3 regions of the Bacillus sp. MN7755 genome follow, and region 3 is predicted to be linked to each of the others. Evidence: riboswitches for the same ligand, from Rfam matches in the RefSeq annotation. Region 3 holds a riboswitch; each other region holds the start of a gene.

Region 1 (6,079 bases), on a different contig from region 3:
TTGAATGAACATCTCTGGATAGAGGGCCTTTCTAGGCTTTCTATCTCCATATTGGAGTGATGTAAGTTGTCGAAAAAAAATTCCACTATTATGCTTTGGACTATTCCCTTATTATTTTTTATTCATAACCTTGAAGAATCTTTCCAAATGCCACAATATCTTGCTAATCAATTTTCAATTACTTTTATAACTAACCAGCAATTTTTCATTGCGATTTCTGTATTGACTCTCTTTGTCTTACTTATCGTCTTTCTATACCAACTGAACTTCTTGTCTTCTATATACTGGATTATTTTTATACAAGGGGCTATCTTCTTCAACTCTATTCAACATATTATTTTGTTTTTTATTTATCGTTCTTATAATCCTGGCGTAATATCTGCAGTTTTCATTGCTATTTTTTCTATTTCCTTTTTTTCATCCCAAAAATACTTAATTCATAAAAAGCAATTCGTAATTACACTCATTTTCAGCTTATTTTCTTATCCCATTATAATTTGGATTACCTTACTACTCGCTAGCTACTTTCAGTAACAAAAAAAAGACCCGGAAAACTCCTGGTCCATTACTCTACTTAACAAACGTTGGATTCTACGTTATACAGAATTGGAAGGTACAGAATTAGGGTTTGTTTGTTAAGTAGATTATATGTTGAACGAACTAACAGCGGAGGGGTTCCTTCTGTTAGTTCATTCAACCCAATGATTATTTTACAATTTTTTCAATCTCATCAAGTGAAAGATCTACTGAAATGGAACCATCATTTGTTTCTTTCTTAATTGCATCTGTTACTTCTTTTGAATGATATAGTTCAATTACTTTTTTCAGTGTTGGATCATCCTTATCTTTCGTACGAGCTGCGAAAATATTAATATATGGCTTCGCATTTTCATTCTTTGGATCTTCTAAGAAAATTGGATCCTTCGCTGGGTCTAATCCAGCTTGACCAGCAACACCGTTATTAATAACTGAAGCTGCTACATCTTTTAATACACGAGGTGTTTGCTGTGCGATAACCGGTGTGATTTTTAACTTCTTCGGATTTTCAGCGATACCACTTGGATCTCCAAATAAGCCAAAGTCTTTCTTAAGCTTTAATAATCCGGCTGCATCAAGAAGTTTTAATGCACGGGCTTGGTTCGTTGGATCATTTGGAATCGCAATTTCTGAACCATCTGGAATTTCGTTTGCCTTCTTATGTTTCTCAGAGTATAAGCCCATCGGTGCAATTTGCGTTGTACCAACAGCTGTAATATCTAACTTATGCTCTTTTTTAAATTGCTCTAAGAAAGCAACGTGCTGGAATGAGTTTAATTCAATATCTCCATCAGCTAACGCTTTATTTGGCGTTGTGTAATCAGAGAACTCAACCAGTTTAATTTTAATTCCTTCTTTTTCAGCTTTTTTCTTTAAAATTTCCCAAGCGTCTCCATCCGTTCCAGTTACACCGACGCGAACTACTTTTTCTTTCGCTCCTGCCCCCGTGTCTCCACTTGAGCAGCCGCTTAATGCTGAAACACCTACAATCGCTGATAATGCAAATGCTAAAATTTTCTTCATTTTCTTTTCCCCTCTTCCTTTTTATGATCTGCGTAAAAAGACTTTCGCAAAGTAGTTTCCTAAGTTTTGAGCTACCTGTACGAGAATAATAAGTAAAACGACCGTTACGAACATAACTGATGTATCAAAACGTTGATAACCATATGTCATCGCTAAGTCACCAAGACCGCCACCACCGACAAGTCCAGCAACTGCAGAGAATTCAATTAAACCAACTGTCATAAACGTAACACCTAAAATCAATGGCGCTAACGCTTCTGGCACAAGAATTTCAAAAACAATTCTAAATGGTGAAGCACCCATTGCTTGAGCTGCTTCAATAACTCCCTTTGGAACTGAAACAAGATTTGTTTCAACCATTCGAGCAATACCAATCGAAGCCACTAACGTCATTGGGAAAATTGCTGCTGCTGTTCCAATCGTCGTTCCGATAACACTTCTTGTTAGTGGGCTTAAAGCTACTAAGAAGATGATGAATGGAACCGGACGAATTGTATTAATAATGATATTAAGAATAGAAAAGACCCATTTATTTTCTAAAAAGTTTCCTTTTCTCGTTACATATAATAGTAAACCTAGGGGTATACCAAGAATTGTAGCAAATATAAGGGTTACGATTACCATTAAGAGGGTATCTCCCGTCGCATCTACTATGCGAGGCCAAAATATACTCCAATCAACTCGCATGAGCTTCTACCTCCTTCAGCTGCACTTGCAGTCTTAGATGTTGTAATGCTTTTTGAATCTCCCTCTGTTCACCTTGCAATTCTACAAGAAGATTTCCAAATAGCACATTTTGAAGTTCAATAATATTTCCGTACAGTACGTTTACATCGACGTTATAGTTTTTCGCGATATACGATAGTACTGGTTGACCTGTCTCCTCACCAGTAAATGTTAGACGATAAATCTGACCACCATTTTGAATTTTCGCTAGAACACTTTCTGGTAAATGATCATTAATAACAGAACGTACAAAGTTTTGAGTCGTTTTTGTTTTTGGTTGTGTGAACACGTCAAACAATTTTCCTTCTTCAATTACTTTTCCTTTTTCCATCACAGCTACACGGTGACAAATTTCTTTCACAACATGCATTTCATGTGTAATAAGAAGAATTGTTAAATTATATTCTCGATTTACTTTTTTTAATAGGTTTAATATCTCTGTTGTTGTTTCTGGATCTAAAGCTGATGTTGCCTCATCACATATAAGAATATCTGGTGATGTTGCAAGTGCTCTAGCAATACCTACACGCTGCTTTTGTCCGCCTGATAGCTGCTCTGGGTAATTGTTTGCCTTATCTTCTAACCCTACAAACTTCAACAGTTCATTTACTCTTTCTTTTATCTCATTCTTTGGTACTTTCGCTAACTTTAATGGATAAGCAATATTCCCAAACACTGTTCTTGAATTAAATAAATTAAAGCTTTGAAAAATCATCCCGATTCTTTGTCTTAGCTTCCGTAATTCTTTCGTCGATAATGATGTAATATCTTTATTATCTATTGAAATCGTTCCTGCCGTTGGTCTCTCTAACATGTTTACTAGACGTAATAACGTACTCTTTCCAGCTCCACTAAAACCGATAATGCCAAAAATTTCACCTTTCTCAACGGATAACGTTACATCCTCCACCGCATGAACAGATTGCTCACCTGATTCATACACTTTACTTACATTGTTAAAAGAAATCATTTTTTCCCCTCCTATTTGCTGTAAAAACTTGAAGTAGAGCTTTCGAGGTAAAATAAAAAGTGCTCTCCTTCTTATCAACCATAAAGATAAGAAGGAGAGCACTTATATGTACTCGGTCACATCTTCTCATCTTCCAAGCCTTTCATAGACTTGCTGGAGTTAGCACGGTATTAAAAAACCCGTTGCTGAGGTATCGTAGGGCCAGTCCCTCCACCTCTCTGGATAAGAATGTATCGATTTAATTGTCGTTTAATTAATTCTCATTATAGAACTCAGAATAATAAGAGTCAATACATTTTTTAGAAAAATATTAATTATCCCTTTATTAAAATTTTCAGATGAAATTTCATAATAAAATAGTAACCTTTAAAGTTATGTAAAATTCTCCTCCTGCATATTTTTTAAAAGGATAATCTTCTCTACTAATTGAATACCATTATTTGAATATGAAATCGGAGGAAGATAAATATATGAAAACAGCTCTTTTACTCGTTGATATTCAAAATGATTATTTTCCACACGGAAAGATGGAATTGCGTAATCCAGTAGAAGCAAGCGCATATGCCCGTCAGCTACTACAACTCTTTAGAAAGAAAAATGAACCTATTTTTCATATCCAACATGTAGCAATAAAAGATGATGCTACTTTTTTCCTGCCCAATACAGAAGGTGTGCATATTCATGAAAGCGTACGTCCACTTAGAGAAGAAACCGTTATACTCAAACATTACCCAAATAGTTTCCGCGAAACTGATCTTCTAGAACAATTACAACGTTTAGACATTGAGCACGTCGTCATATGCGGGATGATGACTCATATGTGTATTGACGCTACCGTAAGAGCTGCTTTTGATTTCGGCTTTCAATGTACTGTTATACATGATGCTTGCGCTACAAAAGATCTTTCTTTTAAGAATGCTACTATACCAGCCGTTTATATTCATAACACAATTTTGGCTAGTTTAAATGGAGTATATGCAAATGTAATGAGTACAGAGGAGTTTTTAGCCACAAAAAAACACTCTCTTCAGTGAGCAAAACCGAAAAGAGTGTTTCTTGTCAAACCATAGATTTTCTTTCAAATTGTATTATACAGGAAATTTTCAAAATGAATACTAAAAAATATGACTAATAAGTCAACTTTTCTCGTTGTTTTATTTCTATTTACATGTTTATCCCGATATTAATAGGGTTTAGCAAGTTTCACTTACCAAATAGTAATATATGGTAGATCTAATTCGAATTCAAATTAACTACTTTCCCCTATTATTTATCTGTTTGTTTCTGTTTCTTTTTCAAATACTCCGCACGCAATTTTTCAATTTGCTGCTTTTTATCAAATTTGGCAGGCGTCTGCTTTTCATGAAACTTTGCGACAGCTACCTGGCCTTTGTAATCTAATTGATATTTTCCCATTTTGTTCACCTACTTCTCTTTTCTTTAAAGACAACCTATTCAACAAATATAAATATACCTTATTTTACTGAATTAAACCTTATTACTTTATTAGTTTTTCTACCGATATCTATCTTAATACACATATAGAAAGTTTTTCAAAAAAAAGAGATCTTCGCAAACTGCGAAGATCTCTTCTACTATTTCTTATAAAGTTTCAGAAGTAGTTTTTGCTTGCATGTGAAGTGCTAAGTAGTCAGGGCCACCAGCTTTAGAGTCTGTACCAGACATGTTAAAGCCACCGAATGGTTGGTAACCTACGATTGCACCAGTACATCCACGGTTGAAGTATAAGTTACCTACGTGGAAGTCTTCACGTGCTTTTTCAATATGGTCACGGTTGTTAGTAACAACAGCACCTGTTAAACCGTATTCTGTATTGTTTGCAATTGCAAGTGCATGATCAAAGTCTTTTGCTTTACAGAATGCTACTACTGGTCCGAAGATTTCTTCTTTCATTAAGCGAGCATCTTCTGCAACGTCAGCAACGATTGTTGGTTGGATAAACCAGCCTTTAGAATCGTCTCCTTCGCCACCAGCTAAGATTCTACCTTCTTCTTTACCAATTGCAACATAGCTCATTACTTTATCGAATGCAGATTGGTCATTAACAGGACCCATGTTTGTACCTAATACAGCTGGGTTAGCAACTGTTAATTCTTTCGTTAATTCAACAGCACGATTTAATACGTGATCGTATACATCTTCATGGATTACTGCACGTGAACATGCAGAACATTTTTGTCCTGAGAATCCGAATGCTGATGCAACGATAGATTTAGCTGCTAATTCAAGATCTGCTTCTTTATCAACAACGATTGTATCTTTACCACCCATTTCAGCGATAACACGTTTTAACCAAATTTGGCCTGGGTTTACTTTCGCTGCACGCTCATAAATACGGATACCTACATCGCGAGATCCAGTGAAACTCACGAAGCGTGTACGAGGGTGATCTACTAAGTAGTCACCAACTTCAGAACCATTACCTGGAACGAAGTTTACTACGCCAGCTGGTAAGCCAGCTTCTTCTAATACTTCCATGAATTTCGCTGCTACTACAGGAGTTGTACTAGCTGGTTTTAGTAATACTGTGTTACCAGAAACTAAAGCAGCTGTTGTCATACCTGCCATAATTGCGAATGGGAAGTTCCAAGGAGAAATGATAACACCTACTCCTAATGGAATGTAAGAGAAACGATTATATTCAATTGGACGGCTTTCTACTGGAATACCGTCTTTTAATTTTAACATTTGACGACCATAATATTCCATAAAGTCGATTGCTTCTGCTGTATCAGCATCTGCCTCATTCCATGGTTTACCTGCTTCTTTTACAAGAATAGCAGAGAATTCATGTTTTCTGCG
Region 2 (6,079 bases), on a different contig from region 3:
TACAATATAATTTGCTAGTCGCTCATCAAGAGTTAATGTTTCTTGGATAACGACATCTTTCTTTTTTGCCGCGCGATAAAAATTTGTAAATTTTTCTAACGTCTCTTGCGTTGTTTCAAAAAGTAATGCATCTGCAAGACGTTTTTCTTCCTCAGGAATTGACGCATAGCGTTCTAATTTTTCCGTATTCACAATCGCGTAATCTAATCCTGCTTTCGTTGCATGATATAAAAAGACGGAATTTAATACTTCGCGTCCAGCTGGTGGTAAACCAAATGATATGTTACTTACACCTAAAATCGTTAAACACTCTGGTAATGCTTCTTTAATAAGGCGAATCCCTTCTATCGTTGCTGCCGCTGAGCCAATATATTCTTCATCACCTGTACCTACTGGAAATACAAGTGCATCAAAAATAATATCTGACGGACGTATACCATATTTCTTCGTCAATAACTCATAACTTCTTTTCGCAATTTCAAGTTTTCGTTCCGCACTTACTGCCATACCGTCTTCATCAATTGTTCCTACAACAATAGCTGCACCATATTTCTGAAGAAGCGGTGTCACTTTTTTAAATCGTTCTTCTCCATCTTCTAAATTAATTGAATTAATAACAGCTTTTCCTTGAATATAAGTAAGAGCTCGCTCCATCACATTTTCATCTGTTGAGTCAATCATAATCGGTACTTTTAACACTTTCGTAACTTCTGCCAAGAAGTTTTCCATATCTTCTATTTCATCCCGGTCCGGGTCTGCCATACAAATATCAATAATATGAGCATTTTTCTTCACTTGTGCTCTTGCGACTTCAGCAGCTTCTTCAAATTTACCTTCTGCTACTAATCTTTTAAATTTACGTGACCCAATAACATTCGTTCTTTCACCTACAAATAACGGTCTCATAGAATCATCATATTGCAGTGCCTCTAATCCACTAACCCCATGCCCTTCTCGTTCATGATGTTCACGCGGCTTAAGCGAATCTAACGCAGATTTCATTGCTTTTATATGTTCTGGTGTTGTGCCACAACAACCACCGATAATATTAACCCATCCTTCTTCAGCAAATCGCTTCACTTTTTCAGCGAGAGAAGATGGAGATTCATGATAATGTCCATCTTCATCAGGAAGACCTGCATTTGGATAACAAGAAATGTAACACTCCGACAAATCAGATAGTGAACGAATATGATCTCTCATAAACTCCGGACCAGTCGCACAGTTTAATCCAACAGATAATGGCTTCATATGTTCTACCGATAAGTAAAAAGCCTCAATTGTTTGCCCAGCCAGAGTCGTTCCCATTGGTTCAATTGTTCCTGAAATCATGATAGGTACAATTTTATTTAGTTCGTCAAAAGCTGCTTGAATTCCAATATAAGCAGCCTTCACGTTACGCATATCTTGACTCGTCTCAACGAGTAATACATCAACTTCTCCCTTCAGTAATCCTCTTGCCTGCCTTGTATAAGCTTCAATTAATTCTTCAAACGTCACACCACCAGTAACACTAATCGCTTTCGTTGTCGGTCCCATTGCTCCCGCAACATATACTTCCTTCCCGCTTTCTATAACAGCTTGCTTTGCTAAACTCGCTGCCTTCTCATTTAATTCCTCGTCTAAATGAGACAACGCATAATCACTTAATACAATATTTGTCGCCCCAAATGTATTTGTTTCAATAATATCCGCTCCGGCTTCAATATAAGCTTTATGAATCTTTAAAATAACATCTGGTCTTGTTTCTACTAAATATTCATTACAGCCTTCGTACTCTTCACCTCCGAAATCTTCCGCTGTTAAGTCCTCTTGCTGAATCATTGTTCCCATTGCACCATCTAATATTAAAATGTTATTTTGTAATTTCTCTTCTATACATTTCATCAATTAATACCTTCTTTCACTTCTTGCTTTTCTCTCACATATTTAACAAGGTGTTCTGTAATTTCATATTTGAGAAATGGTGTAATAAGATAAATGCCGTTAAAATATTTCATCGCCGCATCGATCAATTCTTGTGAAATATGAATCCCTTCCTCAATTGCTGCCTCTTTCGTTTCATGCCCATCCATTCTCTCTCTTATTTCTTCAGGAAGTGTAATACCCGGCACCTCAAAATGAAGAAAATCTGCATTCCGTTTACTTATTAATGGCATAATCCCAATAAAAATAGGTTGTTCCAAATGCTTTGTTGCTTCATACACTTCTTCAATTAACGCGATATCATAAATCGGCTGAGTTAAGAAGTATTCCGCTCCAGCATCTATTTTCCGTTCCATTCGCTTAACCGCTGCTTTTAAATGTCTTACATGCGGATTAAACGCACCTCCCACTGAAAACCTTGTTGCTGGGCCTATTGATTTCCCTAAAATAGAGCGCCCATCATTCATTTCTTTAATCATTTTAATGAGCTCAATAGAGGACAAATCATATACAGAAGTGGCACCTGGAAAATCACCGACGCGTGCTGGATCACCTGTTAAAGCTAACACTTCTTCCATACCTAATGCTGATAAGCCTAGTAAATGAGATTGTAGCCCGATGACGTTATGGTCTCTACACGTTAAATGCGTCAATACGGGAATATCATGCTTCGTTAATAATGCTCCCATTGCCATATTCGAAACGCGAGGCGATGCTAATGAATTATCTGCTAGAGTAATAGCGTCCGCCCCAGCTCTTTTCAATGCTCTCGCCCCTTCAAAAAACCGCTGTGTATCTAACGTTTTCGGTGGATCTAATTCCACTACTACTGTCGTTTGTTTTTTTGCTTTCTCCGCTAAAGTGACATGAGCTTTCGAACGTTTCTCGTGTGTATGAACTACTTTCGGTCTTTGAATCGTATCCTTTTCTATTACAGGCGTAACATTTAGAGTAGCCCGTTTCATACTTTCAATATGTTCTGGAGTCGTACCACAACAACCGCCCAATAACCGAATACCTTGCTCAATAAATTTCGGTGTCATCGCTTCGAAATAAGCCGGACTTCCCTCATATACGTAACGTCCCTCCACATAATTTGGAAGACCTGCATTTGGATATGCTGACAAGTAACCATTTTGCGGAATCGATATCATTTTAAAAGCTTCCGTCATATGAAGTGGCCCTAGTTGGCAGTTCAATCCAACGACATTTGCACCGTAATCTAAAAGCTGTTTTAAGATTTCATTTACATCATTTCCATTTTGAGTCGTACCTGCCTCATGTAACGCTAATTGAGCTACAATTGGGATATTCGTTTGTTTTCGTAGCACCTGAACAGCATGAAGTAATTCAAACTCATCATAAAAAGTCTCTAATAGTAGTCCATCAACCTGTTCTTCTAGTAAAGCACTTGCCTGCTCAAGTAGCATAAATTCTCTTTCCATATCAGTAGTTGTAACGGCTCCAATATGTTTCATACCGCCAATTGTTCCTAAAATTGCATTTCTATCTGTCACAGATGCTTTCGCCAGTTTTACTGCCGCTCTATTAATTTCAGTAACTTGATTTTCTAAACCATACATACGTAATTTCGCTTCATTTGCTCCGTACGTATTTGTTTGAATCACATCTGCCCCAGCAGCTACATATTGCTTATGAATCGATATAATTAAATCTGGATCGGATATATTTAATTCTTCAAAACTACTTTGCAAACCATGTGAATGTAATAACGTCCCAACCGCACCATCACCTATTACAATTCCTTTTGATAATAAATCTAGTAATTTCACAAATCTCCCTCATTTCTATCAATATAAAAACCCCCTCTTCACTTTGAAGAGGGGGACATAATTGTTCCTCCTCTTATTATGCAAAACATTCGTTTTGCAGGTATTAGCACCGTTTCAAACATTTCGTTTGAAGGTTGCCGGGTTTCACAGGGCCTTTCCCTCCACCGCTCTTAATAAGAGTTTGTCTTTATTATTTTATTTATGTAGCTAAAAGGAAATGCGTTCCCCTTTTAACAATGTTTGTTAATTTTTCAATAAATTTAGCACGCACAAATGCAAAAGTCAATGACAGTTGCGGAAAAATAAAAATTATTTAAAATAAAGTTGCAATTCAATTATCTTTTGTTGTAAAGTTAAAAACATAATAAAATTTCATACGAACATTCTTATCTAGAGAGGTAGAGGGACTGGCCCTATGACGCCTCAGCAACCATTAACATTTGTTAATAAGGTGCTAATTCCAGCAAATTGTGAAAGATTTGACAGATGAGAAGAAGACTCTATTCAAACCGAAAGCCTTCTTCTTAGAAGGCTTTTTTTATTTTACATTCACTTAATTGTTAATTTAAAAAGGAGGAATTTTCACATGTCAACAATTGAAACAAAACTAGCACAAATCGGAAATCGTAGCGAAACTACAACAGGAACGGTTAACCCACCTGTTTATTTCTCAACCGCTTATCGTCATGAAGGAATTGGTAAATCTACTGGTTTTGACTATTCACGAACTGGTAATCCAACTCGCGGCCTTTTAGAACAGGCAATTGCAGATTTAGAATACGGCGAACAAGGTTATGCCTGTAGTTCAGGGATGGCAGCTGTTCTCCTCGTCCTCTCCCTATTCCGCTCCGGAGACGAACTTATTGTATCTGAAGATTTATACGGGGGCACTTATCGATTATTTTCTGAGCACGAAAAAAAGTGGAACGTTCGATGTAGATACGTAAATACACAATCTATTAAACAAATTGAGCAAGCTATCACCACTGAAACGAAAGCTATTTTCATAGAAACTCCGACAAATCCATTAATGCAAGTTACTGATATTGCCGCTGTCGCAACTGTAGCGAAAAGACACGGACTACTTCTTATTGTAGATAACACATTCTACACGCCTTATATACAGCAGCCATTAACAGAAGGTGCCGACATTGTACTTCATAGTGCAACGAAATATTTAGGAGGACATAACGATGTACTAAGCGGACTTGTCGTTGCAAAAGGAAAGGAACTTTGTGAGGAAATCGCTCATTATCATAATGCCTCTGGTGCGGTCTTAAGCCCATTTGACTCATGGCTATTAATTCGTGGTATGAAAACGTTAGCTCTTCGCATGAGACAACATGAAGAAAATGCAAAAGCAGTTGTTGCTTATTTAAATGATGAGGACGGGGTGACAGATGTATTTTATCCTGGAAGAGGCGGCATGATTTCATTTCGTCTTAAAAATGAAACATGGATTAATCCATTCTTACAATCCTTATCCTTAATTACATTTGCTGAAAGTCTCGGTGGTGTTGAAAGTTTGATGACATATCCAGCAACACAAACACACGCTGATATTCCTGAAGAAATCAGAACAGCAAACGGTGTATGTAATCGTCTTCTTCGATTTTCCGTTGGCATTGAAAATAGTAACGATTTAATTCAAGACTTACAGCATGCCATTAAACTTGTAAAAGAAGGTGTAAGAATATGAGTTATTCTATAGATACACTTTTACTACACAACCAATATAAACATGACCCACAAACAGGATCTGTTAACGTTCCCATCTATAACACATCAACATTCCATCAGTTTGATGTAGATACGTTCGGGAAATATGACTATAGCAGGTCTGGTAATCCAACTCGTGAAGCTCTTGAAGACATCATTGCATTATTAGAGGGCGGAACAAAAGGATTCGCATTTGCATCAGGCATTGCAGCAATTTCTACTGCATTCCTCCTTCTTTCACAAGGTGATCACGTACTCATTTCAGAAGACGTATATGGAGGCACTCACCGAATGATAACTGAAGTACTCTCCCGTTACGGTGTCTCACATACATTTGTTGATATGACTAATTTAGAAGAAATAAAGCACAACATTAAACAAAATACAAAGCTCTTTTATGTAGAAACACCTTCTAACCCGCTTTTAAAGGTGACAGATATTCGCGCTGTTTCTAAGCTTGCAAAATTTATTGGCGCTCTTACCTTTGTTGATAATACATTTTTGACACCACTATTCCAGAAACCGCTTGAACTTGGAGCAGATGTCGTTCTTCATAGTGCTACAAAATTCATTGCTGGTCATAGTGATGTTACTGCCGGATTAGCGGTCGTAAAAGATGCCGAACTTGCTCAAAAACTTGG
Region 3 (6,079 bases):
GTGAAGTGAAAAGATACGATAAAGGAAAGGCGCCTAAATTTGTTGATGGCGTATTAAATCACGAGACCGCATCTACATTAAATACGTATTTTGGTAAATATATTCACGGATTTTGGAATACAAAATTCTCGCAAACTGATATGAAGATCCCGACTGAGTGGGGAACGAAAGAAGGAGTTACACCAATCTTCGGTAAGGATGGAACTCTATATTACTTTACTGATTTCACCTCTCCGAAAGAAGGAGTAGATTCTGCGTTAGGTTACTCGCTTATTGATGCGCGTACAGGTAAGTTGTATTACTATAACGGAAAAGAAGTAAAGGGAATTATGGATGGTTCAGCTGCTTCGGAAGTAGTGGATAACTCCTTTAAGAGAGAAAAGTGGCATGGGACAATGCCGGTTATTTATAACGTGTATGGCAAACCTTCTTGGATTGTACCAGTTATTGATGACGGAGGATTAGTACGTGCTCATACGGTTATCTATGCTTCTAATGCGAAAATATTTGCAACAGGTTCGACGCAAAAAGAAGCGCTTGAGAATTATAAAAATGCGCTGAGCGGAAGTGGAGATTCATTTAGACCGACTTCAAGTGGTAAAGAGGCACAAAAAGAAGGCGTTGTACAACGTGTATATAAAGAAAAATCAGGTGAAAATACAATTGTTTATGTACTGTTAGAGAACGAACAAAAAGTATTTATGATACCTGCGAAAAAGTTCCCATATGCTATGTTTACAGAAGTGGGAGATCAAATTCAAATCACATATTTAGATACAGGAGAGGCGATGTCTTCAGTATCTAAATTTACAAATAGTAATTTGAACAAGTAAAGCGATAGAGATTCTATCGCTTTTTTTTTTACAGAATTAAACAGGAAAATGCACTATACTTGACGTATGTTTATGTTGTAACTATAATTGTTACGATTTAGTATGTGTAGGAAAGGGTGAATGGAAAAAGTGAATGAGGTTAATCAGGAAATATATAAGCCTGTAAAGACAAACAGGTTATGGATGATTCTTGTACTAGGGACACTTACGGCAATTGGGCCGTTATCTATTGATATGTATTTGCCTTCGTTACCGAAATTAACGGATGATTTACAAACAGGTGCATCCCTTGCACAGCTTACATTGACAGCTTGTTTGCTGGGGCTTTCAGTAGGACAATTATTTATTGGTTCAATTAGTGATATTTACGGAAGGCGCAAACCTCTTATTATTGCTCTTATTGTTTATGTTGCATCTTCATTACTTTGTGCTGTTGCGCCATCTATTTGGACTTTAGTGTTATTGCGCTTCTTACAAGGAGCTTCAGGATCAGCCGGGATTGTTATATCACGTGCAATGGTACGTGATATGTACTCAGGTTTTGAAATGACGAAGTTCTTCTCACTGCTCATGTTAGTAAATGGAGCAGCACCTATTTTGGCGCCGATTATTGGGGGGCAATTATTGCAGTTCACAACATGGCGCGGTGTATTCATCGTTCTTGGAGCAATTAGTGTATTCATGTTAATATCAGCTACTTTCGTATTACGTGAAACATTACCTCCTGAAGAAAGAGAAACAGGCGGTTTGTCAGGGACATTGGCGACATATGGGAAACTCCTAAAAGATCGTTTGTTTATGGGATATGCATTGTCACAAGGATTAGTAACAGCGGCAATGTTTGCTTACATTTCGGGATCACCATTTGTATTGCAAAATATATACGGAGCATCACCACAGCAATTTAGTTTATTCTTTGCGATTAACGGTATCGGTATTATTATTGCTAGTCAGGTAACGGGTCGTTTAGCGGGGAAAGTGAATGAGAAGACATTATTTGTTGCTGGTATTATTATTGCAGCTGTTGGTGGCTTATCTTTACTACTGACAATCGTACTGGGAATAGGTTTAATTGGTGTTTTATGTTCATTATTCCTTGTTGTATCAAGTGTCGGGGTTGTATCAACAACGGGGTTCTCGTTAGCGATGAGAAATCAGAAACAAGCTGCAGGAACAGCATCAGCTTTATTAGGTTTATTACAGTTCATTTCAGGAGCACTTGTTGCGCCGTTAGTAGGTATTGGTGGAAGCAATACTGCATTACCGATGGGGATTGTGATAGCTCTTTGTGAAATTGGTGCTGTGTTATGTTATCTCTTTATGGCCAGAAGAAGTGAGAAGCAGTTTGAACTGCAACAAAGACAAAATTTAGAGGCTTAACAAAAAAGAACTGATTCAAAGGGAATATTTGAATCAGTTCTTTTTTTCATTTCTTTGAAATACCTCATACATATTATTCATGATCGTATCATATAAAACAGCAAGTTTATCCCACACCCAGCGATTACTATCGACTTCTTTTTCACCGCAGTCGATAATATCGGTGTGATCGGTAATTTTATACGCTTTTTTAACGATAATAGGAGCAATCTTCGGTATGCGTGGGATTTCTTTTAAGATATCTGCAAAGTTTCCAATGTAGATGTGACCGATGATTTCGATTGTTAATGATTTATCCGATATATTTAGCACAGTATAAAATTGATTTGTATGTTGTTGTTTTAAATATTGGGCTAACTTAAATGGAGCATGCTTCTTTTTTAATACGCGGCGAAGGCTCTCTGTATTTTCAATATGAAGTGACTTTTCGCGAATGAGGACACGAATATCTTCTCCCATAAAAGGCATTGTTTTGTACATAGATGATTCTCCTTAAAAACTTACATATGCTTGCTTTATGCATATGTAAGTCTAGCATGGTTTGTTCTTTATGTGTGCTTACAGTTTTGTAAGGTGAGGTAGTAAAGCAGTGCAAAAGTTATTTGTATAAAGTGACGATACTGTGACAAACATGTTGGTATATATATTACGATGTCGTCTTAAGTGTAAAAAGTAGGGTGTTCTCGGTATAATAACAAGTGGAGATAAAAGAAACTATAATGAGTAGTAGCTGTAGATAAAAGGAGAATTCGAGATGAAGAAGGTTTTGGGTATTGCTGTAATGGGAAGTATGATCCTTCTAGCAGGATGTAATGGAAGTAAAGATACGAAAGAACCGAAAGAAAAGGTAGAGCAGTCTACTGAGCAAACGGAAGAGATGAAAGAATACCGTGCAGTACATGAAAAATATGATTTGAAAATGAATAAAGAAATTAATAAAGCACTGCAGTTATTTGAAGTTGCAAAAGAAAAGGGCGGTAAGGAAATAACAAATGCTGCATATAAAGAAGATGTGCAGAAGGTAACAACGAGCATGTTAGAAGATATTGATCATATACGTAAAGAAATTCGTGTTCCGAAGTCGAAAGAGCAAGAACATGAGGTATATATTGGTTTCTTGAATGAATCGGAACAAGCGATGAAAAAATTACAGAAGCTGGCTAAAGAAGAAGATTCATCGTTGATTCGTGATATAGAAATTAATTTTGCAACAGCATCGACATACTATAAACGTTTTCAAGCAGAAACGAAAAAATAACCTTGCCTGTGCAAGGTTATTTTTTCTTCTTACCATCGCCGTCTTCATCCTCGGATACTAATATCTTCTGTTCTTCGTGAAATTCGGAAATAGTTTGCCCGGTAATATTATCGAAAGGGGTATAAAAAAAGGTGATACTTTTCTTTTTGATGAAGAGTTTGTAGAAGCCGATGATGACAAGTATAACGATTGTTAATGGTAATCCTATAGTAGCTAGAAGTAAGGGGTCCATCTTATAACTCCTTTCATATCATTTTTTTTATTATAAGCGAAATAAGACATAGATAAATAAAAGTGTTAAAAACTGATTTTTCTAAATATATCCAATTTGATTGACTTTTCATTTTTTCAGAATTATAATTCGAAATATACAATTTGAACCAAATAATAATATAGTAATTTACTTATCCAGAGAGGTAGAGGGACTGGCCCTATGACACCTCAGCAGCGGGTTCTGTAATAGGAACACCGTGCTAATTCCAGCAAGCAAGTCTTGAAAGATAAGTGATGGGCCTTTGTTTATTAAGCCTTGATCTTATTTTTTAAGATCAAGGCTTTTTGTATTCTAAAAAGAGAAAAGGGAGTAATTGAAAAAGTACGTTCATAAAACAAAGTAAATATATGTGTTTAGGAGGTTATTAGAGTGTATGTAATTAAAAAATTATCGGTTATGGTGTTCACACTATGGGTTATTACGACAGTGACATTTCTAATTATGCATATTATTCCGGGAGATCCATTTTCATCAGATGCAAAAATCTTTCCTGAAGAAGTGATCCAAAACATGAGAGCGAAGTATCATCTTGATGAACCGTTATGGAATCAATATGTTGCTTATTTAGACGGTGTAGTTCATTTTGATTTTGGTGAATCCGTTCAGTCGACAGGACAAGGTGTATCAGAAATTATAACGACAGGATTTGGTCCATCAGCAATTATCGGTCTACAAGCACTTATTATTTCATTGTTAGTCGGAATTGCTGCAGGTACATTTGCTGCCCTGTATCATGGCAAAGTAATTGATTATAGTGTGAGCTTACTTGCAATTCTCGGTATTTCTATTCCAAGTTTTATTTTAGCACCACTATTCATACAAGTATTTGCTATCCAATTTGAATTATTACCAGTGGCTTCTTGGGGAACATTCGAACATACAATATTACCGTCTTTCGCATTGGCACTAGGACCAATTGCAGTGATTACAAGATTTGTTCGTTCTAATATGATTGAAGTTTTGCAGAGTGATTATATTAAGCTGGCGAGAGCGAAAGGTATACCAATTAAAAAAATCATTATAAGGCACGCTCTTCGGAATGCAATTGTTCCGGTACTTACATTTGTTGGACCATTAATGGCTGGACTGTTAACAGGGACTTTCGTTATTGAAAAAATATTTTCCATTCCTGGTTTAGGAAAATATTTCGTAGATAGTATTTTTAATCGAGATTATCCGGTAATTATGGGAACAACCATTTTCTATAGTGCGCTATTGATTGTATGTATTTTTATTACAGATATCATTCATCGTATTGTTGATCCGCGCATTCGTTCTATTACGTAAGGAGGGGGGAATATTTAAATGGGAGCTTATGAAATTAATAAACAGTTATTAACGAATGAAGAGAAAAAAGAATTAACGATAAATAAAGATCAGCAAACGATTAGCCGAAAAAAGGAAGTACTGCGTAAGTTTGTATCGAATCCAATCGCAGTTTTAGGGTCAGTGACGTTATTACTAATTATTGCATTCTCTCTTATTGGTGAAAGTTTAACGCCATTTACTGCGAGTGAGCAAGTAAAAGAGGCAACAAACTTACCGCCTAGTAGTGAACATTGGTTCGGAACAGATGATTTAGGTAGAGACATATGGGCACGTACATGGGCTGGCGGGAAAATTTCGCTAACAGTTGGATTGATAGCAGCAGTTCTTGATATAGGGCTAGGTGTACTGATCGGTGGATTTAGTGGATATGTGAGAGGGCGCAATCGCCTTGGAACGTTAATTGATGAGTGGATTATAAGAGGGATTGAAGTATTATATGGTATCCCATATTTGTTAATTGTTATTTTACTATTAATCGTTATGAAACCAGGTCTTTTTACCATCATTATCGCACTTGCATTAACAGGGTGGATTGGAATGGCTCGTCTCATTCGAGCTCAAGTCTTGTCTTTAAAACAAAGAGAGTTTGTTATTGCAGCGGAGCGACTAGGTACATCGCATATGAAAATTATATATGGACATTTAATTCCGAACTTAACAGGCATTATTATCGTGAATTTGTCATTTACAATTCCAGCAGCTATTTTCTCAGAATCATTTTTAAGTTTTATTGGCCTTGGAGTGCAATCACCAGCAGCGAGTTGGGGAACGATGACGAACGATGCACTTGGGACATTACTAAGCGGGGAATGGTGGCAGCTATTCTTCCCGGCAATCATGATTGCACTCATCATGTTCGCATTTAATGCAATTGGTGATGGTTTGCAAGATGCAATTGATCCGAAAATCGTAAAACGGAATCGAAAGGAGAAAAAACATGGGACAGCTCTTATCTTTAGAAAACGTAACGTTAGCCGTTGAAAAAGAGAACAGTAAGCAAGCAAT

Evidence for each region. Region 3 has a riboswitch for S-adenosylmethionine ahead of ACYVEC_RS11210 (ABC transporter permease). Riboswitches for the same ligand answer to the same signal wherever they lie in the genome.
Region 1: another riboswitch for S-adenosylmethionine. It lies ahead of ACYVEC_RS04115 (methionine ABC transporter ATP-binding protein); the one in region 3 lies ahead of ACYVEC_RS11210 (ABC transporter permease).
Region 2: another riboswitch for S-adenosylmethionine. It lies ahead of ACYVEC_RS26205 (bifunctional homocysteine S-methyltransferase/methylenetetrahydrofolate reductase); the one in region 3 lies ahead of ACYVEC_RS11210 (ABC transporter permease).

What each region holds. Positions count from the first base shown of each region.
Region 1 is NZ_BTRL01000005.1:179,062-185,140, forward strand. It holds gene ACYVEC_RS04095 (DUF3926 domain-containing protein) at 1-8, shown strand, start outside; gene ACYVEC_RS04100 (HXXEE domain-containing protein) at 67-534, shown strand; gene ACYVEC_RS04105 (MetQ/NlpA family ABC transporter substrate-binding protein) at 706-1,560, opposite strand; gene ACYVEC_RS04110 (methionine ABC transporter permease) at 1,582-2,247, opposite strand; gene ACYVEC_RS04115 (methionine ABC transporter ATP-binding protein) at 2,237-3,256, opposite strand; SAM riboswitch class I at 3,380-3,485, opposite strand; gene ACYVEC_RS04120 (cysteine hydrolase family protein) at 3,727-4,290, shown strand; gene ACYVEC_RS04125 (hypothetical protein) at 4,523-4,672, opposite strand; gene pruA (L-glutamate gamma-semialdehyde dehydrogenase) at 4,859-6,079, opposite strand, start outside.
Region 2 is NZ_BTRL01000026.1:158,409-164,487, reverse strand. It holds gene metH (methionine synthase) at 1-1,887, opposite strand, end outside; gene ACYVEC_RS26205 (bifunctional homocysteine S-methyltransferase/methylenetetrahydrofolate reductase) at 1,887-3,719, opposite strand; SAM riboswitch class I at 3,790-3,899, opposite strand; SAM riboswitch class I at 4,103-4,212, shown strand; gene metI (cystathionine gamma-synthase/O-acetylhomoserine thiolyase) at 4,306-5,418, shown strand; gene metC (cystathionine beta-lyase) at 5,415-6,079, shown strand, end outside.
Region 3 is NZ_BTRL01000009.1:22,949-29,027, forward strand. It holds gene ACYVEC_RS11185 (DUF3981 domain-containing protein) at 1-833, shown strand, start outside; gene ACYVEC_RS11190 (multidrug effflux MFS transporter) at 954-2,213, shown strand; gene ACYVEC_RS11195 (hypothetical protein) at 2,247-2,693, opposite strand; gene ACYVEC_RS11200 (hypothetical protein) at 2,968-3,471, shown strand; gene ACYVEC_RS11205 (DUF3951 domain-containing protein) at 3,488-3,703, opposite strand; SAM riboswitch class I at 3,873-3,978, shown strand; gene ACYVEC_RS11210 (ABC transporter permease) at 4,115-5,032, shown strand; gene ACYVEC_RS11215 (ABC transporter permease) at 5,051-6,055, shown strand; gene ACYVEC_RS11220 (ABC transporter ATP-binding protein) at 6,012-6,079, shown strand, end outside.